DNA from 3 places in the Solibacillus sp. FSL R5-0449 genome. Region 2 is predicted to be linked to each of the others. Evidence: a T-box and tRNA genes for the amino acid it is inferred to sense, from the RefSeq annotation. Region 2 holds a T-box; the other regions hold tRNA genes.

The links. A T-box is a leader RNA that pairs with one kind of tRNA and senses whether it is charged. The one in region 2 lies ahead of MKY27_RS11385 (valine--tRNA ligase), so its partner is inferred to be a tRNA-Val.
Region 1: it encodes a tRNA-Val, which carries the amino acid that the T-box ahead of MKY27_RS11385 (valine--tRNA ligase) is inferred to sense. The anticodon was not compared.
Region 3: it encodes a tRNA-Val, which carries the amino acid that the T-box ahead of MKY27_RS11385 (valine--tRNA ligase) is inferred to sense. The anticodon was not compared.

Annotation. Positions count from the first base shown of each region.
Region 1 is NZ_CP150239.1:2,550,719-2,559,850, reverse strand. It holds rRNA gene MKY27_RS12890 (23S ribosomal RNA) at 1-1,810, shown strand, start outside; rRNA gene rrf (5S ribosomal RNA) at 1,994-2,109, shown strand; tRNA gene MKY27_RS12880 (tRNA-Val) at 2,119-2,194, shown strand; tRNA gene MKY27_RS12875 (tRNA-Thr) at 2,204-2,279, shown strand; tRNA gene MKY27_RS12870 (tRNA-Lys) at 2,286-2,361, shown strand; tRNA gene MKY27_RS12865 (tRNA-Leu) at 2,383-2,467, shown strand; tRNA gene MKY27_RS12860 (tRNA-Gly) at 2,514-2,588, shown strand; tRNA gene MKY27_RS12855 (tRNA-Leu) at 2,595-2,683, shown strand; tRNA gene MKY27_RS12850 (tRNA-Arg) at 2,703-2,779, shown strand; tRNA gene MKY27_RS12845 (tRNA-Pro) at 2,788-2,864, shown strand; tRNA gene MKY27_RS12840 (tRNA-Ala) at 2,873-2,948, shown strand; tRNA gene MKY27_RS12835 (tRNA-Met) at 2,976-3,049, shown strand; tRNA gene MKY27_RS12830 (tRNA-Ile) at 3,057-3,133, shown strand; tRNA gene MKY27_RS12825 (tRNA-Ser) at 3,154-3,246, shown strand; tRNA gene MKY27_RS12820 (tRNA-Met) at 3,291-3,365, shown strand; tRNA gene MKY27_RS12815 (tRNA-Asp) at 3,369-3,444, shown strand; tRNA gene MKY27_RS12810 (tRNA-Phe) at 3,450-3,525, shown strand; tRNA gene MKY27_RS12805 (tRNA-Gly) at 3,529-3,602, shown strand; tRNA gene MKY27_RS12800 (tRNA-Ile) at 3,614-3,690, shown strand; tRNA gene MKY27_RS12795 (tRNA-Asn) at 3,697-3,772, shown strand; tRNA gene MKY27_RS12790 (tRNA-Ser) at 3,787-3,877, shown strand; tRNA gene MKY27_RS12785 (tRNA-Glu) at 3,880-3,951, shown strand; tRNA gene MKY27_RS12780 (tRNA-Val) at 4,993-5,068, shown strand; tRNA gene MKY27_RS12775 (tRNA-Thr) at 5,079-5,154, shown strand; tRNA gene MKY27_RS12770 (tRNA-Lys) at 5,161-5,236, shown strand; tRNA gene MKY27_RS12765 (tRNA-Leu) at 5,258-5,342, shown strand; tRNA gene MKY27_RS12760 (tRNA-Gly) at 5,389-5,463, shown strand; tRNA gene MKY27_RS12755 (tRNA-Leu) at 5,470-5,558, shown strand; tRNA gene MKY27_RS12750 (tRNA-Arg) at 5,578-5,654, shown strand; tRNA gene MKY27_RS12745 (tRNA-Pro) at 5,663-5,739, shown strand; tRNA gene MKY27_RS12740 (tRNA-Ala) at 5,748-5,823, shown strand; tRNA gene MKY27_RS12735 (tRNA-Met) at 5,851-5,924, shown strand; tRNA gene MKY27_RS12730 (tRNA-Ile) at 5,932-6,008, shown strand; tRNA gene MKY27_RS12725 (tRNA-Ser) at 6,029-6,121, shown strand; tRNA gene MKY27_RS12720 (tRNA-Met) at 6,166-6,240, shown strand; tRNA gene MKY27_RS12715 (tRNA-Asp) at 6,244-6,319, shown strand; tRNA gene MKY27_RS12710 (tRNA-Phe) at 6,325-6,400, shown strand; tRNA gene MKY27_RS12705 (tRNA-Gly) at 6,404-6,477, shown strand; tRNA gene MKY27_RS12700 (tRNA-Ile) at 6,489-6,565, shown strand; tRNA gene MKY27_RS12695 (tRNA-Asn) at 6,572-6,647, shown strand; tRNA gene MKY27_RS12690 (tRNA-Ser) at 6,662-6,752, shown strand; tRNA gene MKY27_RS12685 (tRNA-Glu) at 6,755-6,826, shown strand; gene MKY27_RS12680 (NUDIX domain-containing protein) at 6,902-7,528, shown strand; gene MKY27_RS12675 (MerR family transcriptional regulator) at 7,624-8,382, shown strand; gene MKY27_RS12670 (TraR/DksA C4-type zinc finger protein) at 8,447-8,791, shown strand; gene MKY27_RS12665 (1,4-dihydroxy-2-naphthoate polyprenyltransferase) at 8,833-9,132, opposite strand, start outside.
Region 2 is NZ_CP150239.1:2,274,179-2,283,310, reverse strand. It holds gene hemA (glutamyl-tRNA reductase) at 1-1,099, shown strand, start outside; gene ccsA (cytochrome c biogenesis protein CcsA) at 1,239-2,066, shown strand; gene hemC (hydroxymethylbilane synthase) at 2,090-3,022, shown strand; gene MKY27_RS11410 (uroporphyrinogen-III synthase) at 3,012-3,755, shown strand; gene hemB (porphobilinogen synthase) at 3,752-4,732, shown strand; gene hemL (glutamate-1-semialdehyde 2,1-aminomutase) at 4,734-6,023, shown strand; gene MKY27_RS11395 (alanine racemase) at 6,087-6,692, shown strand; gene MKY27_RS11390 (hypothetical protein) at 6,745-6,936, opposite strand; T-box leader at 7,054-7,369, shown strand; gene MKY27_RS11385 (valine--tRNA ligase) at 7,427-9,132, shown strand, end outside.
Region 3 is NZ_CP150239.1:221,317-230,448, forward strand. It holds rRNA gene MKY27_RS01095 (23S ribosomal RNA) at 1-1,440, shown strand, start outside; rRNA gene rrf (5S ribosomal RNA) at 1,624-1,739, shown strand; tRNA gene MKY27_RS01105 (tRNA-Val) at 1,749-1,824, shown strand; tRNA gene MKY27_RS01110 (tRNA-Thr) at 1,835-1,910, shown strand; tRNA gene MKY27_RS01115 (tRNA-Lys) at 1,917-1,992, shown strand; tRNA gene MKY27_RS01120 (tRNA-Gly) at 2,043-2,117, shown strand; tRNA gene MKY27_RS01125 (tRNA-Leu) at 2,122-2,210, shown strand; tRNA gene MKY27_RS01130 (tRNA-Arg) at 2,238-2,314, shown strand; tRNA gene MKY27_RS01135 (tRNA-Pro) at 2,336-2,412, shown strand; tRNA gene MKY27_RS01140 (tRNA-Ala) at 2,420-2,495, shown strand; tRNA gene MKY27_RS01145 (tRNA-Ser) at 2,515-2,607, shown strand; tRNA gene MKY27_RS01150 (tRNA-Asp) at 2,634-2,709, shown strand; tRNA gene MKY27_RS01155 (tRNA-Phe) at 2,720-2,795, shown strand; tRNA gene MKY27_RS01160 (tRNA-Ile) at 2,802-2,878, shown strand; tRNA gene MKY27_RS01165 (tRNA-Asn) at 2,888-2,963, shown strand; tRNA gene MKY27_RS01170 (tRNA-Glu) at 2,966-3,037, shown strand; gene MKY27_RS01175 (MBL fold metallo-hydrolase) at 3,230-4,228, shown strand; gene MKY27_RS01180 (S-layer homology domain-containing protein) at 4,456-9,132, shown strand, end outside.

The sequences.
Region 1 (9,132 bases), 280 kb from region 2:
GCCATCATTTAAAGAGTGCGTAATAGCTCACTGGTCGAGTGACGCTGCGCCGAAAATGTATCGGGGCTAAACGATTCACCGAAGCTGTGGATGCATACTTTGAGTATGCGTGGTAGGAGAGCGTTCTAACAGCGTTGAAGTCAGACCGGAAGGACTGGTGGAGCGGTTAGAAGTGAGAATGCCGGTATGAGTAGCGAAACATGGGTGAGAATCCCATGCACCGTATGACTAAGGTTTCCTGAGGAAGGCTCGTCCGCTCAGGGTTAGTCGGGACCTAAGCCGAGGCCGATAGGCGTAGGCGATGGACAACAGGTTGATATTCCTGTACCACCTCCTCACCGTTTGAGAAATGGGGGGACGCAGTAGGATAGGGTAAGCACGCCGTTGGTTGCGCGTGTTCAAGCAGTAAGGCGTGTATGTAGGCAAATCCGCATACTATAACGTTGAGCTGTGATGACGAGCTCGTATGAGCGAAGTTCCTGATTTCACACTGCCAAGAAAAGCCTCTATCGAGGTGAGAGGTGCCCGTACCGCAAACCGACACAGGTAGTCGAGGAGAGAATCCTAAGGTGTGCGAGAGAACTCTCGTTAAGGAACTCGGCAAAATGACCCCGTAACTTCGGGAGAAGGGGTGCTTCTTTGGGTGCATAGCCTAGAGAAGCCGCAGTGAATAGGCCCAGGCGACTGTTTAGCAAAAACACAGGTCTCTGCAAAACCGTAAGGTGACGTATAGGGGCTGACGCCTGCCCGGTGCTGGAAGGTTAAGAGGAGCGGTTAGCGCAAGCGAAGCTGTGAATTGAAGCCCCAGTAAACGGCGGCCGTAACTATAACGGTCCTAAGGTAGCGAAATTCCTTGTCGGGTAAGTTCCGACCCGCACGAAAGGCGTAACGATCTGGGCACTGTCTCAACGAGAGACTCGGTGAAATTATAGTACCTGTGAAGATGCAGGTTACCCGCGACAGGACGGAAAGACCCCGTGGAGCTTTACTGTAGCCTGATATTGAATTTTGGTACAACTTGTACAGGATAGGTAGGAGCCAGAGATCTCGGAGCGCCAGCTTCGAAGGAGGCGTCGGTGGGATACTACCCTGGTTGTATTGAACTTCTAACCCATGCCCCTTAGCGGGGTAGGAGACAGTGTCAGGCGGACAGTTTGACTGGGGCGGTCGCCTCCTAAAGAGTAACGGAGGCGCCCAAAGGTTCCCTCAGAATGGTTGGAAATCATTCGTAGAGTGTAAAGGCATAAGGGAGCTTGACTGCGAGACCTACAAGTCGAGCAGGGTCGAAAGACGGGCTTAGTGATCCGGTGGTTCCGCATGGAAGGGCCATCGCTCAACGGATAAAAGCTACCCCGGGGATAACAGGCTTATCTCCCCCAAGAGTCCACATCGACGGGGAGGTTTGGCACCTCGATGTCGGCTCATCGCATCCTGGGGCTGTAGTCGGTCCCAAGGGTTGGGCTGTTCGCCCATTAAAGCGGTACGCGAGCTGGGTTCAGAACGTCGTGAGACAGTTCGGTCCCTATCCGTCGTGGGCGTAGGAAATTTGAGAGGAGCTGTCCTTAGTACGAGAGGACCGGGATGGACATACCGCTGGTGTACCAGTTGTCTTGCCAAAGGCATCGCTGGGTAGCTATGTATGGACGGGATAAGTGCTGAAAGCATCTAAGCATGAAGCCCCCCTCAAGATGAGATTTCCCATTACGCAAGTAAGTAAGACCCCTGAAAGACGATCAGGTAGATAGGTTCGAGGTGGAAGTGCGGTGACGCATGCAGCTGACGAATACTAATCGGTCGAGGACTTAACCACATTTTATTGCACAAACTCAATGAAACGTTTATCCAGTTTTGAAAGAATGATCTTTCTAAGGGTTTCAAGACACAAGCTAGTCGAGGAAACGACTGAGTGATTGAAGGAGCGTACTCAAGTACGTGACTGAAAGAACGAAGGAAGTTGACGAAGGATAGCGCCGTGTATTGGAAGCCGTAATAGTGAAGTGATGATGGCAAAGAGGTCACACCCGTTCCCATACCGAACACGGAAGTTAAGCTCTTTAGCGCCGATGGTAGTTGGGGGCTTCCCCCTGTGAGAGTAGGACGTCGCTTCGCTAGAATATTGGAGGATTAGCTCAGCTGGGAGAGCACCTGCCTTACAAGCAGGGGGTCGGCGGTTCGAGCCCGTCATCCTCCACCATTTCTAAATGCCGGTGTAGCTCAGTTGGTAGAGCAACTGACTTGTAATCAGTAGGTCGAGGGTTCGACTCCTTTCGCCGGCACCATTTAGAGAGCCATTAGCTCAGTTGGTAGAGCATCTGACTTTTAATCAGAGGGTCGAAGGTTCGAGTCCTTCATGGCTCACCAGTTTATATTTTATACTGCTTAGCGGGTGTGGCGGAATTGGCAGACGCACTAGACTTAGGATCTAGCGCCGCAAGGCGTGGGGGTTCGACTCCCTTCACCCGCACCATTTTAATTTCATATTACTGTCAGAGTAAAAATATCTTAAGCATTTTGCGGAAGTAGTTCAGTGGTAGAACACCACCTTGCCAAGGTGGGGGTCGCGAGTTCGAACCTCGTCTTCCGCTCCAAAAAATGCCGGGGTGGCGGAACTGGCAGACGCACAGGACTTAAAATCCTGCGGTGAGTGATCACCGTGCCGGTTCGATTCCGGCCCTCGGCACCATCTTTACAATAAACAATATGCGCCCGTAGCTCAATTGGATAGAGCGTCTGACTACGGATCAGAAGGTTGTGGGTTCGACTCCTGCCGGGCGCGCCATATTATTTCGGAATGTAGCTCAGCTTGGTAGAGCACTTGGTTTGGGACCAAGGGGTCGTAGGTTCGAATCCTGTCATTCCGACCATCATTTATGGGGCCTTAGCTCAGCTGGGAGAGCGCCTGCCTTGCACGCAGGAGGTCAGCGGTTCGATCCCGCTAGGCTCCACCATAATTTTGTAACCAAAATAAAGATCCTGGCGGTGTAGCTCAGTTGGCTAGAGCACTCGGTTCATACCCGAAAGGTCGTGGGTTCGACTCCCTCTGCCGCCATCTTAAAGGACCTTTAGCTCAGTTGGTTAGAGCAGACGGCTCATAACCGTCCGGTCACAGGTTCGAGTCCTGTAAGGTCCACCAGTTAACGTACTAATAATAATGGAGGTATACCCAAGTCTGGCTGAAGGGATCGGTCTTGAAAACCGACAGGCGGGTAACACCGCGCGGGGGTTCGAATCCCTCTACCTCCTCCATTTTTACAAACTGGGTACTGAAAACAGGTTGAACATCATATTATCGCGGGGTGGAGCAGTGGTAGCTCGTCGGGCTCATAACCCGAAGGTCGCAGGTTCAAGTCCTGCCCCCGCAACCAAATGGTCCCGTGGTGTAGCGGTTAACATGCCTGCCTGTCACGCAGGAGATCGCCGGTTCGATCCCGGTCGGGACCGCCATTTGTGGGTTTGTAGCTCAGTTGGTAGAGCATTAGATTGAAGCTCTAAGTGTCGGCGGTTCGATTCCGTCCAAACCCACCATATGCGGGTGTAGTTTAGTGGTAAAACCTCAGCCTTCCAAGCTGATGTTGTCGGTTCGATTCCGATCACCCGCTCCAGTTTTTAAATAGGGCCTATAGCTCAGCTGGTTAGAGCGCACGCCTGATAAGCGTGAGGTCGATGGTTCGAGTCCATTTAGGCCCACCATATTATTCCGAAGTAGCTCAGTTGGTAGAGCATCCGGCTGTTAACCGGCAGGTCGCAGGTTCGAGTCCTGCCTTCGGAGCCATTTTTTCTATTTTTGGGGACATACTCAAGAGGCTGAAGAGGCGCCCCTGCTAAGGGTGTAGGTCGCGTAAGCGGCGCGAGGGTTCAAATCCCTCTGTCTCCGCCATCGGCCCGTTGGTCAAGTGGTTAAGACACCGCCCTTTCACGGCGGTAACACGGGTTCGAATCCCGTACGGGTCATACATAGAAAAGCGGAAAACGCTAAGTACTGTTACATGTACTTAGCGTTTTTTTGTTGCGTCAAAAGCTCTATAAAGATAATAAACAATGCTGCAATACTCAAAGAATTAATAATTTCTTACAAAATATTATGTTATTCAAATTTATAAAAACTAAGTTGAAATATAATTTTCCAATTAACTCACAACAGTTATCTTCTTTAAATGAATTATTTTATAAGTGCAGCTAAAAAAGCATATTTTTTCGATCACTATGTTGAAGGATGCATGGATTAAGGGAGAATAAGTTAGAAGGCAGGAGCGGAAATGTAGAAGGGATTTTCCAGTTATTAATGAAAAGTTGGTTGTGACCATAGAAATAGTTCAGTTAAAGCAAATTAGAGGGGGAATAAACCTACTTCTCCATATAATATATGAATAAGGTATCAAATCCCCAATACCATTGTAAAAAGCAAATCAAAAGGTGAATAACAAGAATTTACTACCTGAGTCGTTGAACCCCAAATAAAGCGGCCGTATGATTAAATCCATCTAATGAATATACCCGTTTCAAAGCATTTAATTATGAATAATATTATTATAGAATAACATAGGATATTGAAGAAAATGGAGAATACTATAGAGATAGAGAATATATTGAAAAAACATTAGGATGAAATAATAAAAGATATAGACTAAAAAATAATGGGAAATGTATGGACGTTTCCTTGACAGTTTTAGTTGATAAAATGTATAAATAAGAAGTCGTATATTCTAAAACACTTGATATTTATCAGTAATATTAATAATTATATCAGAATGATTTATAAATATTAAAAACAAGTCTTGATAAAATTAGTCAAACATATTAGAATTTCGTTATACTAAGTAAACGTTTTCATGTGCAACTTCAATGGAATTATGGAAAAAATAGAAAAAAATATATTTTATAAAAATAATTTCAAAAAAGGTATTGCATTATAAAAAAAGTAATGATAATATAAATCTTGTCCTTAAGAGAAAGGACATGCGGTTACAAAAAAGTAACTTGCAAAGACCCATTGGAGGATTAGCTCAGCTGGGAGAGCACCTGCCTTACAAGCAGGGGGTCGGCGGTTCGAGCCCGTCATCCTCCACCATTTCTAAAATGCCGGTGTAGCTCAGTTGGTAGAGCAACTGACTTGTAATCAGTAGGTCGAGGGTTCGACTCCTTTCGCCGGCACCATTTAGAGAGCCATTAGCTCAGTTGGTAGAGCATCTGACTTTTAATCAGAGGGTCGAAGGTTCGAGTCCTTCATGGCTCACCAGTTTATATTTTATACTGCTTAGCGGGTGTGGCGGAATTGGCAGACGCACTAGACTTAGGATCTAGCGCCGCAAGGCGTGGGGGTTCGACTCCCTTCACCCGCACCATTTTAATTTCATATTACTGTCAGAGTAAAAATATCTAAAGCATTTTGCGGAAGTAGTTCAGTGGTAGAACACCACCTTGCCAAGGTGGGGGTCGCGAGTTCGAACCTCGTCTTCCGCTCCAAAAAATGCCGGGGTGGCGGAACTGGCAGACGCACAGGACTTAAAATCCTGCGGTGAGTGATCACCGTGCCGGTTCGATTCCGGCCCTCGGCACCATCTTTACAATAAACAATATGCGCCCGTAGCTCAATTGGATAGAGCGTCTGACTACGGATCAGAAGGTTGTGGGTTCGACTCCTGCCGGGCGCGCCATATTATTTCGGAATGTAGCTCAGCTTGGTAGAGCACTTGGTTTGGGACCAAGGGGTCGTAGGTTCGAATCCTGTCATTCCGACCATCATTTATGGGGCCTTAGCTCAGCTGGGAGAGCGCCTGCCTTGCACGCAGGAGGTCAGCGGTTCGATCCCGCTAGGCTCCACCATAATTTTGTAACCAAAATAAAGATCCTGGCGGTGTAGCTCAGTTGGCTAGAGCACTCGGTTCATACCCGAAAGGTCGTGGGTTCGACTCCCTCTGCCGCCATCTTAAAGGACCTTTAGCTCAGTTGGTTAGAGCAGACGGCTCATAACCGTCCGGTCACAGGTTCGAGTCCTGTAAGGTCCACCAGTTAACGTACTAATAATAATGGAGGTATACCCAAGTCTGGCTGAAGGGATCGGTCTTGAAAACCGACAGGCGGGTAACACCGCGCGGGGGTTCGAATCCCTCTACCTCCTCCATTTTTACAAACTGGGTACTGAAAACAGGTTCAACATCATATTATCGCGGGGTGGAGCAGTGGTAGCTCGTCGGGCTCATAACCCGAAGGTCGCAGGTTCAAGTCCTGCCCCCGCAACCAAATGGTCCCGTGGTGTAGCGGTTAACATGCCTGCCTGTCACGCAGGAGATCGCCGGTTCGATCCCGGTCGGGACCGCCATTTGTGGGTTTGTAGCTCAGTTGGTAGAGCATTAGATTGAAGCTCTAAGTGTCGGCGGTTCGATTCCGTCCAAACCCACCATATGCGGGTGTAGTTTAGTGGTAAAACCTCAGCCTTCCAAGCTGATGTTGTCGGTTCGATTCCGATCACCCGCTCCAGTTTTTAAATAGGGCCTATAGCTCAGCTGGTTAGAGCGCACGCCTGATAAGCGTGAGGTCGATGGTTCGAGTCCATTTAGGCCCACCATATTATTCCGAAGTAGCTCAGTTGGTAGAGCATCCGGCTGTTAACCGGCAGGTCGCAGGTTCGAGTCCTGCCTTCGGAGCCATTTTTTCTATTTTTGGGGACATACTCAAGAGGCTGAAGAGGCGCCCCTGCTAAGGGTGTAGGTCGCGTAAGCGGCGCGAGGGTTCAAATCCCTCTGTCTCCGCCATCGGCCCGTTGGTCAAGTGGTTAAGACACCGCCCTTTCACGGCGGTAACACGGGTTCGAATCCCGTACGGGTCATACATAGAAAAGCGGAAAACGCTAAGTACTGTTACATGTACTTAGCGTTTTTTTGTATAAAAAGGAGAGGTTCCAGTGAACGAATATTTAAAAGTATTTGATCAATATTATAAGCAAACTGGTATTGAACAACGTGATTTCATTCATGCAAACGGTTATTGGCATGAAGTATTTCATTGCTGGATTATTGAGAAAACAGATTGTGAATGGCGCATTTATTTACAGCTGAGAAGTAAAAATAAAAAGGATTATCCAAATCAATTTGATATTACAGCAGCCGGTCATCTACTCGCATCGGAGACGGTTGAAGATGGTGTACGCGAATTAGAGGAAGAAGTAGGGATTAACGTTAGGTTTTCGCAATTAATATCTCTTGGGGTCATTCCGTACAGTATAGACAATGAAAAAATTAAGGATTATGAGTTTGCAAATGTGTTTATATATGAGTTAAGGGGAGGAATTGAGCAGTTCACTCTTCAACGAGAAGAACTGGATGGCATATACTCTGTTGACTTAAATCAATTTATATTGCTTGCGACCAATAAAATAAAGAAAATTGAAGTATCGGGTTATAAATACGTAAATGAAAAACGTCATTATGAAACGAAGCAAATCGGACTGGAACAAATGTCTACACTGCCTGAAAGTTATTTGCTTGAGTTTATCCCGAGAATGAAACAAAAGTTAATTGAAGCAACCTGAAATTTAGGTTAGCTTCTTTTTGATCAAAAAAAGTTAATTCACCATTGACCTTCACGTTGCGTCAACCTTTATAGTACTAATTAGGAGGTGATCATGTGCTAATTAATGAACTGGTCAAGCTTTCGGGTGTGAGTGCACGCACACTTCGTTATTACGATGAAATCGGCTTGCTGAGGCCTTCTGCAGTTGCGGAAAATGGCTACCGGCAATACAGCCAAGACGATATTGACCGGTTACAGCAAATATTATTTTACCGGGAGCTTGATTTTAAATTAGAGGAAATAAGAAAATTGCTCGATCATCCTGATTATGAAGTAAAAGAAGCACTAAAAAAACAATCCGAGCTTTTACAAAAGAAAAGACGATATATCGATGACTTGCTGATAACGATAGAACAAACAATCCAAACGATGGAAGGGGAACTTAAGATGACAAATGAACAAAAGTTTGACGTGTTTAAAAACAAATTGATTGAAGAAAACGAAAAGAGCTACGGGCAGGAAGTACGTAATAAATACGGTGAAGCTGAAGTGGAAGCGAGCAATAAAAAATTCAGGGATATGACAGAAGAGCAATATAATGCGATGCAGCAACTGGAACAACAACTATTTGAACGTTTAAAAGAAGCGCTTGTGTCCGGGGATGTAACATCAGACATAGCAATGGAAGCAGCGGAACTTCATAAACGCTGGTTAAGCTTCTCCTGGGCAAAATATACTCCTGAAGCACATATAGGCCTAGCACAGATGTATGTAAGCGATGACCGGTTCACTGCTTACTATGATGAGCGTGTCGCTCCTGGAGCTACACAATTTTTGCATGATGTAATCACTGTTTATGCAGCGAACAAATAAGAAAAGATGTTTTAGAAATCCCCATAAAGGTAATATTTTATTAATGGAAAAAGGGGGATTTAATATGGATATCAATCAATTACAACAATTACGTAGCGTTTTAGAAGAGGAACTTGCGACATTGCAGGAACATGTTAATGAAGAACCATCTTTAGATGAAACAGAAATAACGGCAGTTGATAATCATCCGGCAGATGCAGCAACTGATTTAACGACAATTGTTACGGAAAAAACATTAAGTGAACTGAAGGAAGACGAAATCGAGAGAATTCAAACAGCTTTAAATGCTATGGATGAGGGCACATACGGGGAATGTATCGTATGTGGAAAAGAGATTCCCTTTGAGCGTTTAGAAGCGGTTCCGACAGCTATAACATGTATTGACCATGTAGAAGAAGTGGCAGAATAATAAAAGAGGTATGTTGACTGTTCAACATACCTCTTTTAGTTTTAAATGAAATATGAAATTAATAGACCTACAGCCAACAAGAAACCAAAAATCGTGTTTGTTTGGGCTGTATATTTCATTGCCGGCATTACTTCCAGCGGTTTTTCTTTTGCTCGGAATAATTTAATCGCTTCAATCGGTTTTTTCACGCTTAATAATACAAGCAGTGCCCATGGTGTCAAATGACCTAGAACGATAAGAACAATGATCCAAATATACGAAACAATAAAGAAACCGGCCAGTACAGTTACTGCGTTATGTCGGCCAACTAAAATGGCCATCGTTTTACGTCCGCCTTCTGT
Region 2 (9,132 bases):
TCACTTATTCATCCGTGAAGAAGATGAGTCATTAAACCATTTATTCCGTGTAACGGCTGGTATCGATTCCATGGTGCTTGGGGAAACGCAAATTTTAGGACAAGTAAAGAAAAGTTTTTTACAAGGTCAGGAAATTGGGACAACTGGTACAGTTTATAACCAATTATTTAAACAGGCCGTAACATTCGCAAAACGCGCACATAGTGAAACAGCGATTGGGGAAAATGCTGTTTCGGTTTCTTATGCTGCCGTGGAGCTTGCCAAAAAAATCTTCGGTTCTTTAAAAGATAAGCATGTAGCCATTTTAGGTGCAGGGAAAATGGGTGAGCTTGCGATTCAAAACCTGTACGGAAATGGTGTAGGAAAAGTAACGGTAATTAACCGTACATTTGAAAAAGCTCAAAATTTGGCATCGAAGTTTGACGGTGATGCCAAAGCGATGAATGAGCTGCAATGTACGCTGCTGGAAGCGGATATTTTAATCAGTTCAACTGGGGCTACTGATTATGTCATCGATTATGACTTGATGAAAGATGTAGCGAAATTCCGTAAAGGCGATCCGTTATTTATGGTCGATATTGCAGTACCGCGAGATTTAGATCCGCGTATTGGCGATGTGCCAAATGTATTCCTGTACGACATTGATGACCTTCAAGGAATTGTACAAGCCAACTTGGCAGAACGGGAACGTGCGGCAAATGAAATTAGCACGATGATTCAAGAGGAAATCATTCAATTTAAAGATTGGTTTAATACACTTGGTGTCGTGCCTGTCATTTCTGCTTTACGCAAAAAAGCGGCATCTATTCAAGAAGAAACAATGATGAGTATCGAAAACAAAATGCCGAATTTAACGGAGCGCGAACGCAAAATTTTAAACAAGCATACAAAATCGATTATTAATCAGCTCTTGAAAACGCCGATTCTACAAGCAAAAGAACTTGCAAACGAGAAAAATGCGGAAGCACAGCTTGCTTTATTCCAGCAAATCTTCGGGATTGAAGACGAAGTGCAGCAAGAAGTACAGCAATTACGCCCGGAAGTAAAAAACAGTGAAACAGCAAAAGAGGCAACTTTAAAACCAGGTTTCTCTTATTAATTGAACAATAGCCAATAGACATTGAGCCTTATTGAAGCACTTTATTCAAATAAATCATAAGCGTTTTCGTATCTATATGGTAAAATTATAGATAGCGAAAGCGCTTTTTTTAGTAAGTTTCCATCAGGAGAAGGTGCATATGACAGAAATGGTAATGACAAGATTATATGAGCTCATGATCATTCTCTATGGGCTCTGTATCGTACTCTATTTTACAGACTACCTTTATAAAAATATGAAATTCAGACGTGTAGCCTTCTGGTTTGTTTCCATCGTCTGGGTATTGCAAACATTATTTATCGTCTTATTTATCATTGAAACGAAGCGATTTCCGATTTTGTCGTTGTATGAAGGGGTCTTCTTTTATGCATGGCTCTTAACGACGCTTTCGATTATCCTCCATTGTATAGTACGAGTTGATTTACCGGTGTTTTTTATTAATGTATTGAGCTTTGTCTTTATGACAATTCATTTATTTGCACCGCAAACTAATGATCAGATTGTTAGTGATTCATTAGTTTCAGAAATGCTGTTAATCCATATCAGTTTTGCGATTGTGTCATACGCCGCTTTTTCGGTTGCGTTTGTCTTCTCGCTGCTGTATTTAATTTTATATCGCATATTAAAGCAGAAAAAATTAACGAATTTATGGTCACGATTGCCAAGCCTGCAGCAAATGGTTAAGTGGATTAATTTATCGACCATTATTGGTATTCCATTGCTGTTAATAAGTTTAATTTTAGGGTTAGAATGGGCATTTTTAACATTAGAGGATGTTTCCGTTTTCGATGTGAAAATTTTAGGCTCGTTTATCGTATCGATTGTTTACTTAATTATCTTTTTGCTGCATCGGAAAGGAAAATTAATCGGCATGGTATATGCACAGGTGCATATCTACTTATTTTTACTCGTTGTCATTAATTTCTTCCTCGGCAGCAAATTATCAAATTTCCATCTGTGGGTTTAGCAGAATAGAAAGGTCGGAGTAACGTGAGAAAAATTATTGTAGGATCTCGAAAAAGTAAATTAGCATTAACACAAACAAACTGGTTTATTAATGAATTGAAAGAAGCTGACGTACCATTTGATTTTGAAATTAAGGAAATTGTAACAAAAGGCGACCGCATTTTAGATGTACAGCTTTCTAAAGTTGGAGGTAAAGGTCTATTCGTTAAAGAAATCGAACAAGCTCTATATGATAAAGAAATCGATTTTGCGGTGCATTCGATGAAAGATATGCCTGCTGTATTGCCTGAAGGACTGATCATCGGCTGTATTCCACCTCGCGAAGATGCACGAGATGCATTCATCTCAAATGGTCATGTAAAATTTGCCGATCTGCCAAAAGGTGCAATCGTCGGAACGAGTTCATTACGCCGCAGTGCACAATTATTACAGGCACGTCCAGATCTTGAAATTAAGTGGATTCGCGGGAATGTCGATACTCGCCTGAAGAAACTGGAAACGGAAGATTTCGATGCCATTATTCTTGCTGCAGCGGGGCTAAAACGACTTGGCTGGAGCGATGATGTCGTAACGGAATATTTAGATACAGATATTTGCCTTCCAGCTGTTGCGCAAGGTTCATTAGGAATTGAATGCCGTGCGGATGATGCGGAGCTGCTTGAACAACTGGCAAAATTAACGGATGACACAACATGGACTACTGCACATGCAGAGCGTTCATTTTTAGCTGCAATGGATGGCGGCTGCCAAGTGCCGATTGCCGGCTATGCTACAGTTGATGGTGAAACGATAACTTTAACAGGTTTAGTGGCAGCACCGGATGCTTCTGTATTTTATAAGGAAACATTAACAGGGACTGATGCGGATGCAGTGGGTAAAGCAGTTGCCGCAAAATTAACTGAGCAAGGTGCCTTTGACTTAATTCAAAAAGTAAAGGCTGAGTTAGATGCCGAGTAATGCGCTCTTAGGAAAAACATTGATTATTACAGGATCGAAGGTTGTAAGGTCAGTAGAGCAATTGATTGAGCAACATGACGGGAAAGTTTATAATTATCCATTAATCGAGACAGTAGAAAAGGTTTCGAAGGAAGATGAATTCTATTTTAGTCAATTACCTGCATACCAGTGGCTCATTTTTACAAGCCAAAATGCGGTGAAAAACTTTATCGATAAATGTATACGGCATGAGCAGTCGATTCCTGTAACAATGAAAATTGCGGCTGTCGGTGAAAAGACTGCTGCTTTATTACAGGAGCACGGCTATGAAATTCATTTTATGCCAACTGTTTACAGCGCGGATGTATTTGTGAAGGAATTTTCGATGAAGCCAGATGAACGTGCATTATTTGTCCGTGGATCGAAGGCAAAAAAGACGATTCATGAAGGTACCGGAGCAGATGAGTGGACCGTTTATGAAACCCGTCCGTGCAGAAAATATTTTTCGCAGTTAACACAATGCCTGCTGACAGAAAAACATCCGATAGTAATATTCGCCAGTCCTTCTGCGGTAGATATTTATGCTGAGCATATTGTGCCGCATGTAGAATGGCAAAATGTGAAATTTGCATCGATTGGTCATGTCACAACAGCAGCCCTTGAGAAATACGGGGTTGAGCCAATAGTGCAACCGAAAATCTATACGATGCAAGCTGTAATTGAACAGCTCATCCTGGAGGAACAGACAAAATGACAGAACTATATTTCCAACGTCACCGTCGCTTACGTCAAAATGCAGCGATGCGTGCACTTGTAAAAGAAACATACCTACAAAAAGAAGATCTAATTTATCCGTTGTTTATTATTGAAGGGGAAAATGTAAAAAACCCTGTAAGTTCAATGCCTGGCGTATTCCAATTATCTTTGGATAACTTGGCTGCGGAAGTGGATGAAATTGTAGACTTAGGTATTCGTGCGGTATTGCTTTTCGGTATTCCTAAAGAAAAGGATGCAGTCGGTACTGGTGCTTTCCACGACCACGGCATCGTACAGGAAGCGACACGTTTAATTAAAGAACGTCATCCAGAGCTTCTTGTCGTAGCAGATACTTGCTTATGTGAATTTACGGACCACGGTCATTGTGGTGTCATTGAAGGCGATCAAGTATTAAACGATCCTTCACTTGATGTGTTGGCACGTACAGCCATTTCTCAAGCGAAAGCCGGTGCTGATATCATTGCACCATCGAACATGATGGACGGGTTTGTAACAGCGATCCGTGCAGGATTGGATTCAGCAGGTTTCCAGCATATTCCGATTATGTCCTATGCGGTGAAATACGCTTCTAGCTATTACGGTCCTTTCCGTGAAGCGGCAGAAGGAGCCCCACAGTTCGGTGACCGTAAAACGTACCAAATGGATCCTTCTAATCGAATGGAAGCGATTCGTGAAGCAACTTCGGATGTTGAAGAAGGTGCAGATTTCCTAATCGTGAAGCCTGCATTGGCATATATGGATATTATCCGTGATGTAAAGAACAGCTTCCCATTACCTGTTGTGGCGTACAATGTATCAGGCGAATATTCAATGGTAAAAGCAGCTGCACAAAATGGCTGGATCGATGAAAAAGCGGTAGTAATGGAAACATTACTAGGTATGAAGCGTGCAGGTTCCGATTTAATCATTACTTATCATGCAAAAGACGTCTGTCGTTGGTTGGAGGAAAAATAATATGCGTAGTTATGAAAAGTCAAAAGCAGCATTTACAGAAGCGGTTGATTTAATGCCGGGCGGAGTAAACTCTCCTGTACGTGCATTCAAATCAGTAAACCTTGATCCGATTTTTATGGATTCGGGCAAAGGTGCAGTCATTAAAGATATCGATGGCAATGAATATATTGACTATGTCCTGTCATGGGGTCCTTTAATTTTAGGACATGCACACCCGGAAGTTGTTTCGGCTATTCAGGAACAGGCAGCTAAAGGCGCATCATTTGGTGCACCTACTGTTTCGGAAAACAAACTGGCAAAGCTTGTCATGGACCGTTTGCCTTCAGTGGAGATGATTCGTTTTGTATCATCAGGCACAGAAGCAACAATGTCTGCACTTCGTTTAGCGCGCGGGTTTACAGGACGCGATAAAATTTTAAAATTCGAAGGTTCGTATCACGGTCATGGGGATTCACTGCTTATTAAAGCAGGTTCAGGTGTAGCGACACTTGGTTTACCTGACTCACCGGGTGTTCCGGCTGATATTGCGAAAAATACTTTAACAGTTGCCTACAATGATCTGGAATCTGCAAAATTAGTATTCGAAAAATTCGGTGCCGATTTAGCCGCAGTTATTTTAGAGCCGGTTGCCGGGAATATGGGTGTTGTTCCGCCACAGCCAGGTTTCCTTGAAGGTCTGCGTAAACTGACTGAAGAAAATGGAACGGTTTTAATTTTCGATGAAGTTATGACAGGCTTCCGTGTAGACTATGGCTGTGCCCAGGAATATTACGGAATTAAACCTGACCTTACTTGTTTAGGTAAAGTAATCGGCGGAGGTTTACCGGTTGGTGCATTCGGCGGTAAGCGTGAAATTATGGAGAAAATCGCGCCTGCAGGTCCGATTTATCAAGCAGGTACATTATCAGGTAATCCGCTTGCCATGACAGCCGGCTATGAAACATTAAGCCGCCTGAACAAAGAATCATATGAATACTTCCGCAAACTGGGAGACCAGTTGGAAGAAGGTTTCCGCGCGGCAGCGACAAAATACAATATTCCGCATACAGTGAACCGTGCAGGCTCAATGATCGGTTTCTTCTTCACAAATGAAGATGTTATCGATTTTGATTCGGCGAAAAGTTCGGATTTAGAGCTGTTTGCAGAGTACTTCAAACTAATGGCCGAAGAAGGCATTTTCCTGCCGCCATCACAATTTGAAGGACTGTTTATTTCGACGGCGCATACGGAAGAACATATCGCAAAAACAGTTCAGGCATTCCATAATGTCTTTGAAAAATTAGCGAGATAATCTCATAAATAAATCATAAATTCCCTTTCTATGCATAATGTAAGCGTAGGGAGGGGATTTTTTATGCAACAGTGGGAAATGAAAGAAACATTTACATTTCCAAAGCAATTAGGAAATGTTCAAGAGAATTCTAAAATAGTAGTAGAACCAAAATGGCATGAAGAGATTAACGAAGATTCCGTTGTAGTAAGAGGCATTTATGTTGTAAAAGGAAATATTCAATTTGATCACGTAGCACGCGAGGAAGATGTTGAGGAAGGCATCTATATCGAACATATGGATATTGAAAAAGACCAAGGTTATTTCGAATACGCCCTGCCTTTTTCAGTAGATTTTCCGAATGAGGATATTGAAGCTGTTTCACTTCGCATAAATGATATTAAAGTGGAACCGAATAATGGCTACTGCTCATGTAGCTGGGCTGTCCATTGTGATGTGGAAAAGAAAGTACAAGCAATTCCTGAAGTAAAAGAACCGGCACCAGTAAAAGAAACCGTTGTGGAACAGCCAATCGTTGCCGAACAGCCTGCAGAAGAAGTACAACCCCGACTTCAAGCGGAAAAAGAAGTAGAGTCTACGCAGATGGCCCAAATCGTCCCGCATGAGCTTGATTTCCTGGAACAGTTGGCCGATGCATATAGCCGTGTGCAAATACAATTGAAAAAATAAACAAATGTTCCGTAAGATTGACCCTTACGGAACATTTTTTTGATTTAAAATTTTAAATAAAATCTGTGAGCAATAAGTAAGTGAATAAAATTAGAATGGCCAGCAATAATATATCACCCGTTGTCGGAAGGAAGACCGTTCGGATCGCCTGAAAGATCGTAATCGGCAAAATACAATGGCGCATAAAGAAACGGAATTTCCGCAGCCATGGAGGCAATAAATATGGATTGTAGTTTTTTCGCAATGTCCAGACTCCTTTTGCATAGTATATGTGAAGAGCGCAAATAACGTGTTAAAGTATATTCCCCATTCGTGCTTGATATTTCATAAAAAACAGCTTAAAATAAAGTGCAACTATATAATTGAAGCGAAGATTAGGAAGAGTACGTATGAGTTTGATGGCAAGAGAGGAAACGGCAGCTGAAAAGTTTCTCCATCAACCATGCAGAAGGTAGCCTAGGAGCTGACTTAGTGAACTAATAGTAGCTAGGATCCGGTTGAACACCGTTATCGAATGAAGTGCCGATTGGGCATTGCAACGCCGCAGATTACTGCATGCACGTTTCTTTTAAATCAAAGATCTAAAGGAAGTGTTGTCAGGTAGAAAAATGCGTGCGCTTGACTAAACCCGACCGGAAATAAAGGTGGTACCGCGAATTAACTCCCTCGTCCTTTTTTAAGACGAAGGGAGTTTTTTGATGTCCAATAATAAGTTGATAAAGGAGAGATTCATCATGTCGGAAATTACAATGCCAACAAAATATGATCCGCAACAAACTGAAGCCGGCCGCTATGAGTGGTGGTTAAAAGGCAAGTTTTTCGAAGCGGATCCAACAAGCGAAAAGGAACCATACTCTATCGTTATCCCACCGCCAAACGTAACAGGTAAGCTGCACCTTGGCCACGCTTGGGATACAACATTGCAAGATATTTTAATTCGTATGAAACGCATGCAAGGGTATGATGCGCTATGGTTGCCAGGAATGGACCATGCGGGGATTGCGACACAGGCGAAAGTTGAAGAAAAATTACGCGGTGAAGGGATTTCCCGCTATGATCTTGGCCGTGAAAAGTTCCTTGAAAAAACATGGGAATGGAAAGAAGAATATGCTTCCCACATCCGTGCACAATGGTCGAAACTAGGTTTAGGTTTAGACTATTCTAAAGAGCGTTTCACACTTGATGAAGGTTTATCGGATGCGGTAAAAGAAGTATTCGTTAAATTATACGAAAAAGGCTATATTTACCGCGGAGAGCGTATTATTAACTGGGATCCGGCTGCTAAAACAGCCCTTTCAGACATCGAAGTAATCCATAAAGAAGTAGAAGGTGCATTCTACCATATGGAATACCCGCTTGCTGATGGTTCAGGTAAATTACGCGTTGCTACAACTCGTCCGGAAACAATGCTTGGTGACTCTGGTGTAGCTGTACACCCGGAAGATGAGCGCTATGCACACTTAGTAGGAAAAACAGTTATTTTACCTATCGTAGGCCGTGAAATTCCTATCGTTGCAGATGACTACGTAGATATGGAATTCGGTACAGGTGTTGTAAAAATGACACCGGCACATGACCCGAACGATTTTGAAGTTGGGAACCGTCATGACCTGGAACGTATTTTAGTTATGAACGAAGATGGTACAATGAATGATCTAGCCGGTAAATATGCTGGTATGGACCGTTTCGAATGCCGTAAGCAAATCGTTGCTGATTTACAGGAAGCAGGCGTATTAATCGAGATTGAGCCACATGTACACCAAGTAGGCCACTCTGAGCGTACGAATGCTGTTGTAGAACCGTATCTTTCTAAGCAATGGTTCGTAAAAATGGGCCCACTTGCGGAAGAAGCATTAAAAATGCAGGCAGATGAAAACGAAAAAGTTAACTTCGTACCAAACCGTTTTGAAAACACATATAACCGCTGGATGGAAAATATCCATGACTGGTGTATTTCCCGTCAATTATGGTGGGGACATCAAATTCCAGCTTGGTACAACAAAGAAACAGGCGAGCTTTATGTAGGTAAAGAAGCCCCTGAAGATGCTGAGAATTGGACACAGGATGAAGATGTTCTTGATACATGGTTCTCATCTGCTTTATGGCCGTTTTCTACAATGGATTGGCCAAATGAAGAATCTGAAATGTTCAAGCGCTATTACCCGACAAATACGTTAGTAACAGGCTATGACATCATTTTCTTCTGGGTAAGCCGTATGATCTTCCAAGGGAAAGAATTTACAGGTGAGCGTCCATTTAAAGACGTTTTAATCCATGGTTTAGTTCGTGATGCTGAAGGCCGCAAAATGTCCAAATCACTTGGTAACGGGGTTGACCCGATGGATGTAATCGACCAATACGGTGCGGATTCACTGCGTTATTTCCTTGCAACAGGTTCATCTCCAGGTCAGGATTTACGTTACTCTACAGAAAAAGTAGA
Region 3 (9,132 bases), 1.5 Mb from region 2:
GGGTAAGCACGCCGTTGGTTGCGCGTGTTCAAGCAGTAAGGCGTGTATGTAGGCAAATCCGCATACTATAACGTTGAGCTGTGATGACGAGCTCGTATGAGCGAAGTTCCTGATTTCACACTGCCAAGAAAAGCCTCTATCGAGGTGAGAGGTGCCCGTACCGCAAACCGACACAGGTAGTCGAGGAGAGAATCCTAAGGTGTGCGAGAGAACTCTCGTTAAGGAACTCGGCAAAATGACCCCGTAACTTCGGGAGAAGGGGTGCTTCTTTGGGTGCATAGCCTAGAGAAGCCGCAGTGAATAGGCCCAGGCGACTGTTTAGCAAAAACACAGGTCTCTGCAAAACCGTAAGGTGACGTATAGGGGCTGACGCCTGCCCGGTGCTGGAAGGTTAAGAGGAGCGGTTAGCGCAAGCGAAGCTGTGAATTGAAGCCCCAGTAAACGGCGGCCGTAACTATAACGGTCCTAAGGTAGCGAAATTCCTTGTCGGGTAAGTTCCGACCCGCACGAAAGGCGTAACGATCTGGGCACTGTCTCAACGAGAGACTCGGTGAAATTATAGTACCTGTGAAGATGCAGGTTACCCGCGACAGGACGGAAAGACCCCGTGGAGCTTTACTGTAGCCTGATATTGAATTTTGGTACAACTTGTACAGGATAGGTAGGAGCCAGAGATCTCGGAGCGCCAGCTTCGAAGGAGGCGTCGGTGGGATACTACCCTGGTTGTATTGAACTTCTAACCCATGCCCCTTAGCGGGGTAGGAGACAGTGTCAGGCGGACAGTTTGACTGGGGCGGTCGCCTCCTAAAGAGTAACGGAGGCGCCCAAAGGTTCCCTCAGAATGGTTGGAAATCATTCGTAGAGTGTAAAGGCATAAGGGAGCTTGACTGCGAGACCTACAAGTCGAGCAGGGTCGAAAGACGGGCTTAGTGATCCGGTGGTTCCGCATGGAAGGGCCATCGCTCAACGGATAAAAGCTACCCCGGGGATAACAGGCTTATCTCCCCCAAGAGTCCACATCGACGGGGAGGTTTGGCACCTCGATGTCGGCTCATCGCATCCTGGGGCTGTAGTCGGTCCCAAGGGTTGGGCTGTTCGCCCATTAAAGCGGTACGCGAGCTGGGTTCAGAACGTCGTGAGACAGTTCGGTCCCTATCCGTCGTGGGCGTAGGAAATTTGAGAGGAGCTGTCCTTAGTACGAGAGGACCGGGATGGACATACCGCTGGTGTACCAGTTGTCTTGCCAAAGGCATCGCTGGGTAGCTATGTATGGACGGGATAAGTGCTGAAAGCATCTAAGCATGAAGCCCCCCTCAAGATGAGATTTCCCATTACGCAAGTAAGTAAGACCCCTGAAAGACGATCAGGTAGATAGGTTCGAGGTGGAAGTGCGGTGACGCATGCAGCTGACGAATACTAATCGGTCGAGGACTTAACCACATTTTATTGCACAAACTCAATGAAACGTTTATCCAGTTTTGAAAGAATGATCTTTCTAAGGGTTTCAAGACACAAGCTAGTCGAGGAAACGACTGAGTGATTGAAGGAGCGTACTCAAGTACGTGACTGAAAGAACGAAGGAAGTTGACGAAGGATAGCGCCGTGTATTGGAAGCCGTAATAGTGAAGTGATGATGGCAAAGAGGTCACACCCGTTCCCATACCGAACACGGAAGTTAAGCTCTTTAGCGCCGATGGTAGTTGGGGGCTTCCCCCTGTGAGAGTAGGACGTCGCTTCGCTAGAATATTGGAGGATTAGCTCAGCTGGGAGAGCACCTGCCTTACAAGCAGGGGGTCGGCGGTTCGAGCCCGTCATCCTCCACCATTTCTAAAATGCCGGTGTAGCTCAGTTGGTAGAGCAACTGACTTGTAATCAGTAGGTCGAGGGTTCGACTCCTTTCGCCGGCACCATTTAGAGAGCCATTAGCTCAGTTGGTAGAGCATCTGACTTTTAATCAGAGGGTCGAAGGTTCGAGTCCTTCATGGCTCACCAGTTTTATAAAATTATACATACTGTCAGATATAAATGATCTTAAGCATTTTGCGGAAGTAGTTCAGTGGTAGAACACCACCTTGCCAAGGTGGGGGTCGCGAGTTCGAACCTCGTCTTCCGCTCCAAAATGCCGGGGTGGCGGAACTGGCAGACGCACAGGACTTAAAATCCTGCGGTGAGTGATCACCGTGCCGGTTCGATTCCGGCCCTCGGCACCATTTTATAATTCTTATTTCTAATAATGCGCGCCCGTAGCTCAATTGGATAGAGCGTCTGACTACGGATCAGAAGGTTGTGGGTTCGACTCCTGCCGGGCGCGCCATAATATATTTACTGACATATTCGGAATGTAGCTCAGCTTGGTAGAGCACTTGGTTTGGGACCAAGGGGTCGTAGGTTCGAATCCTGTCATTCCGACCATCATTTTGGGGCCTTAGCTCAGCTGGGAGAGCGCCTGCCTTGCACGCAGGAGGTCAGCGGTTCGATCCCGCTAGGCTCCACCATTTATATTTTATTCCCTTTGGAGGTATACCCAAGTCTGGCTGAAGGGATCGGTCTTGAAAACCGACAGGCGGGTAACACCGCGCGGGGGTTCGAATCCCTCTACCTCCTCCATTTTAATATTTTTTTCTTCAAATGTTGGTCCCGTGGTGTAGCGGTTAACATGCCTGCCTGTCACGCAGGAGATCGCCGGTTCGATCCCGGTCGGGACCGCCATTTTTTTTATGGGTTTGTAGCTCAGTTGGTAGAGCATTAGATTGAAGCTCTAAGTGTCGGCGGTTCGATTCCGTCCAAACCCACCATACTATGGGCCTATAGCTCAGCTGGTTAGAGCGCACGCCTGATAAGCGTGAGGTCGATGGTTCGAGTCCATTTAGGCCCACCATAGTATTATTCCGAAGTAGCTCAGTTGGTAGAGCATCCGGCTGTTAACCGGCAGGTCGCAGGTTCGAGTCCTGCCTTCGGAGCCATTGGCCCGTTGGTCAAGTGGTTAAGACACCGCCCTTTCACGGCGGTAACACGGGTTCGAATCCCGTACGGGTCATATACACTTGAATGAAAACACATTGCATATTTTGCAATGTGTTTTTTTGATGTTTTCTTTATTTCTTGACGAAAGCATCGGCTGTTTGATGTACTCATAGTAAGGTATTATAAAGTTACAATAGAAAGGGCTGTCTGAAAAGAACATAGGGGCAAGCCCTTTCTGCATAAAACAGTGGGAGCAGGTGGAAAAGTGAATGCGATAATAAAAACAGGTAATAAAGCAGTCTACCCGATTATTTTCCCTTCTGACTATAGTGGATTGGGAAGTATTAACTGTTATGTCTATCAAAATGGTGAAGACTATACATTAATTGATGCGGGCATAAAAAATGAGGAATTTGAGCAGTTTTTTTATCAGAAATTGAAAGACTATAATATTGAAATTAACCAAATTACCCGTATTATTTTAACACATTTTCATAATGACCATATAGGGGTGGTAAATCAAATTACGAATGTTTATCCGATCCCTGTCTATGCCAGTCATATCGCCATTCCTCGTCTAAAATGTGAAGATGATTACTTACAGCAAAAGCTTACCTTTTACTATGAATTGTACGAGCAATACGGCGTACCGGAATTTGCCCGTGAACGAATGTTAAAAATGGAGAATACGCTTCACAATAAAGAACATGTGATAATCTATCCGCAGATTTTGAAACTGAGGGAAGGTCAAGAAGTCGGAGGATTACAAGTAATCGCTGCTCCGGGACACTCACCGGATTCAATCTGTTTGTTTGATGAGGAGACGGGCTGGTTGTTTGCGGGAGATTTTTTGTTATCTACCGGCATGACCAGTGCTCTAATTGATCATGACGATTCAGGAACCATAACGAACCCGTTTAGCCAATATATAGATTCGATTGAAAAAATGAATACTTATAATGTGCATACCGTGTTTGCCGGCCATAAAGGAATCTATGAAAACTTAAATGAAGTGATGGAGAAAAGCTTAAGTAAAATAGAATACAAACTGCAAAAGGTTATATCCAAAATTAGTGAAGGCCATCATACGGCGAAACAGTTAGGAGAAGTAATCTACGGTGAGCGCTTTACAAAATATTTTACATTTATCATTTCTGAAATAATCGGGTTAACGCTCCTTGGAGAACAACGCGGTTTAATTGTGCGTGAACTGCGTAACGGGGAGTGGTATTTTACGATTAAAAGTTTGATTGAGCATAAATGAAGCAGCTGTCCGGGGGTATAATAGCCTCCTTTTTTCTATAAGTTCATATTTTCACTCGGAATAATCTGGAGTATAAAAATATATTCTAATATTTACCTTTCCTACAGTCATAAATACATTCTTTTTTATAATTAACTACCTATTTTTGTTCTAAAATATGGAATATGAACCGATATAAAAAGTATTGAGTTATGTACATAAATAGAAATATTAAGGAGAAATCTTATATGAATAAATCTAAAAAGATATTAGCAGCATTAGTTGCAGTTCCTGCTAGTGTTGTTGTTGCAGGGGTAGTGCAGGCTGAGGAAATGACTACTTCACAAACTTTTGAATTTAAGAATAGCTTTACAGGTAATTCCTCATTTATAGAACAAACAAGCACAAAAACACTTTCAATAGATAACGAAGAAGATTTGAAAAATCAGATTTTGTTTGAGTTGGCGAATTTTAATAAAGGATTTACGATTACATATACAGGTACAGAAATTGCTTCATATAAAATTGCAATTGAGAAATTAATGGGAGAAGTATTATCTGAATTAAACACATCAAAAGTTGTAACAACTTCTTCTAATGACACTGTAACATTTGATGTAACAGAAATTTATGGGATTTTTAATAATATGCGTGTAAAAGCGACTGAAACAAAAAATGATGATGTATTAACATCGGTAAAATTAGATTTCTCGCTTAACTATTACGATACCATCACAAATGGTCAACCTACTAACTTTATAGCTGCAAAGGCTAAGTATAGTGATATTAAGTCAAAGGTAGATGAGGCAACAGGTCAAGTTGCAAAAATTAAAGTTATTCATGACTATGTAATTCAAAATACGCATTATGTAGCTACCAATCATAGTGTAGCTTCAATAAGCGGATTATCATCCCATGCCTATGCTTTATGGATGTATACTCTACTAAAACAAGTTCCATCAATGGAAGTCCGATATGTATATGGAATTGTAAATGGAGAATATCGTTCATGGAATATTGTAAAAATCGGTACGGAGTGGTATCACCTTGATGCAGCAAGTGATGATTCAGCAGAAAAAAGCGACAAGCGTATTCAATATCGCCATTTCTTGACATACACACCAAATGAGCGTCGTATTTTAAGTGAAAAAAACGCTGAAATTACAGATACAACATACAATTATTTCAAAATAATCGACAATCAAGCACAATCAACAACTCATATATATTATCCTAATGCACAAACATCAGGAGAAATATATCAGTTAGATTTAACTTCACTTACATCAACTCCATTAGCAATTGACCGTAGTAATGCAACGACAGGTACAGGTCGTATTGTTTATTATGAGCAAACGTCTGGCGATGCAGCAAATATTGAAGTTGTAAGGAAGTACTTATATTTTATAAATGATAGTCAAGGAAAGTATTTATATCGATATGAACTTAATTCAAGCAAACTTGAATTGATTTTAAAAGAGCAGTTGCAGTCGATTGAATTAGGTACAAATATTTTAAATTATAAAACAATTGATGGAGAATCTGGATTTTTGCCATTGTCACGGATAGAAGATTTGAATAATGAGTTGGCAAATAAGGTGAATTCAGAAATTCAGAAATTAGTAGATACAGAAGATCAAACTACACAAAAGTTTAAAGAAGCGGTAATGGCCACACGTCAATTATATTTGGCACTGACAGAAGGGCAGCGATTACTAGTATCTAATTATCAAAAACTTGTAGAAATCGAAGGAACTTTGACCAGCGATGTAAAAACATCTGCCGTTGTGGATATTATCAACAAGTTAGATGAAATGGATGAAAGTTATGTTAAAAATGTCGATGATGCATTAAGTGCCTATAATGGACTTAGTAATAAAATGGCGGTTTATAATTATTCTATTTTACAAGAAGCGGTGAAAAAGGTTGATGCTGCACGTCAATTAAAAAAGAACTTAGATTCAAAAGTAGCGAGCGTGACAAATGAAGACCCGTTTGCACAAATTCCGGATTTCATCGTATTTGTTGAAGATTTTCTGGAAAAATTTGATAGTTATTTACCATCGATTCGAAACGGCGTTCCAGGACTGGGTGATATTGAAACTTATCGTGAACGTACAGTAAATCTTCGTCGAGATACAGAGGATTTTGTTAATACAGTAAAGATTATAGATGAAGAGGCATTGGATTTTATAACAACTATGGAAGTCATAGAAAAACAGTACGATGATCTTCTCTCAAGTCAAAAACATATTATTAAAAGTGCTGATGGCAATATAGTTAATGAAAAGCTTGCCTTAATGACATCGATGAAGGGTCAAATAAAAAAATTCAATGAGTTGATGGACAGTCTTTCAATATCCGATACTATTACGGATGATTTTGTTAGTAAAGTACAACAGGCGCAATCACTATATAATGACATGAAGCTAGCACAGAAAAATGCTATTTCAGAAGAAAATACTGAAAAACTAAAAGCTTTAATTGATCGCATAAATGTAATTTCTGAAGATGTATCATTAAAAGCTTTGATAAGTGCAATTACAGCGCTGGATTTTGCAGAAATGACTTCTTTAGACAATTTAGTAAGCCAGGTCACATCAGCAGATACGGTAAGTGTAGTTGCTGCCAATTTAGGTATTACAGAAGAACAAGCGATTGCATTATTATCAACAGATGTAAGAACAAAGTTAGTTGAATACCGTCAGTTGAAAGAGTTAGCTATTAATTCAGCAAAGCCATTAATAATTGAAATGGGTGCCCTTGATGACGAATCTTCGGCAACAACTATTATGGAAGTAAGACAGCGATATACGAATTTAATTGCTACGGATAGCCGTTTTGAAAAGTTCTTTATCGAGGAATTGAAAGAGTTAAACGCTCAAGAAAAATGGATTAAAGAAGCGCTACTTACAGCAGAAGCACAAAATATTATTGTAAATATTGAGCTATTATCTGAGGAATCAACTTATTCAGAAGTACAGGCCGTTTATCAAAGTTATCAGGCATTATCAGATGAGGTAAAAAATCTTGTAACAAACAAAGAAAAATTACTGGGATTATGGGATAAAGTATCAAAGGATGCAACAGCTTTTCAAAAAGCAATCGATGATGTAAATAATGCAATTGAAGCATTAGATAGTCAATCGACAAAAGAAGATATTGAAAATGTTCGTGCTGCTTATAATGAGCTTACACAAGAACAGCAAGTGAAAATAAAGAATTATGGGAAACTTGATTTACTTATAGAAGCTTTAGAAGCATTGGAAATAGAACTTTCAAACAGAATTGCAGCTGAAAAGGTAGTTGAACTAATTCAGGTTCTTAATAATGAATCAACACCAAATGAAATTAAAGCTGCTCGTGATGCTTATACTGATTTGACAGAAGAAGCAAAAAAGCTAGTTCCTAAGAAAGTATTGGAAAATCTAGAGTATTTTGAATTAGTATTGGAGTCGCAAATTGCACAGGCTGAAAAAGAAGCGAAAGTTGTGATGGATCGTATAAATCGCATTGATAAAACGAAATACACTGATGCTCAAATCAAGAGTATTCGAATGGCGTACAACGCATTAAGTGATCTTGCGAAATCGTTTGTAACAAACCTCAATATTTTAATTGATGGCGAGAGCTATATTATTTATCAAAATACAGTTGTGAAGCAGGCAAAGCTTGATGCCAATGCATTCGATATCTACATGAATGATGTTAGCCGTAGTTCGACAACACAGGAAATTGCAAAAGCCCGTTCACTATACAACAACTTATCGGCGGAAGCAAAAAGACATGTAACAACATTGGAAAAGCTTGTCCGTCTTGAAACAATGTGGAGAGACCCGTATTATATTGAGCTTGTGTATACGTACTATCCAGATTATATCCATGATATAAAGCCTGGTGGAGTAGTCATTGAAAAGCCATCATACGACCCGCTTTACATTCCGGACGATTCGGCGAGTACTGTGGCGACAACGATTCCAAAAACAGCAAGCTGGTCACAATATGAGACGATGACTTACCAAAATGGACGCTATTCAACACAGATTACTTCTTCTCAAGTGAAAAACAACGCAGACCGGAATATCCGTTTAAAAGCAGGAGATATTGAAATTGTTATTCCTACATCAGAAATTCAAAGCTCTACAGCAGCGGTTGGAGTGTCTGTAAGTGTGACGAATAACCAGTTGAACATTCAGTTTACAGAAGGAAATCGTGCAAAAACATTTGCAAGTACAGTAGAAGTTCATGTTCCGGTATCAAAATTAAAAGCGAATACTTCGCAAGTTGTTCAGCGTGTTACCTCAACAGGTACGTCACCGTCATCATTTAAAGTGGATGGCTCAACATTCATTATCCGTACAGCGACGGGTGGTACATTTAAAGCAGCGAACAGCAATGTCATCTATACGGATATTCCAAATAATGACCAAGGACGTGCGATACGGGAGCTGACAAAGCGCGGTATACTATTTAATACAAAAAACCGCCTGGTGCAAAGCTCTAAACAAGTAAGCAGACTTGATGTTGCAGTGATGATTGCATCTGCACTTGATGTATCGAGTAACACTAAATCAAAATATATGGATATAGCCAATACACAGCAGTTGAAACTCGTTCAAGGTTTATTGGAAGCGGGAATTATGAGCGGGGCTACATCGAGCCGGTTTGGACCTAATGCCTCTGTGACAAAGCAGGAAGCAGCCATCATTATAGCCAACATGTACCGTTACTTAAATCAGGATTTGGCGAAAGCGTATAATGAACTAAACTTCAGCTATACAGATATCGCAAACCTGACATTTGAAGCACGTCAAAGCATAGCGATTTTAGAGCTATTTGGAGTTGTTGATGGGGAAGGCCTATTTAATCCGGAGAAAGCATTATCGCGCGGTGAGTTTGCCGAGCTTATATACAATGCATTAATA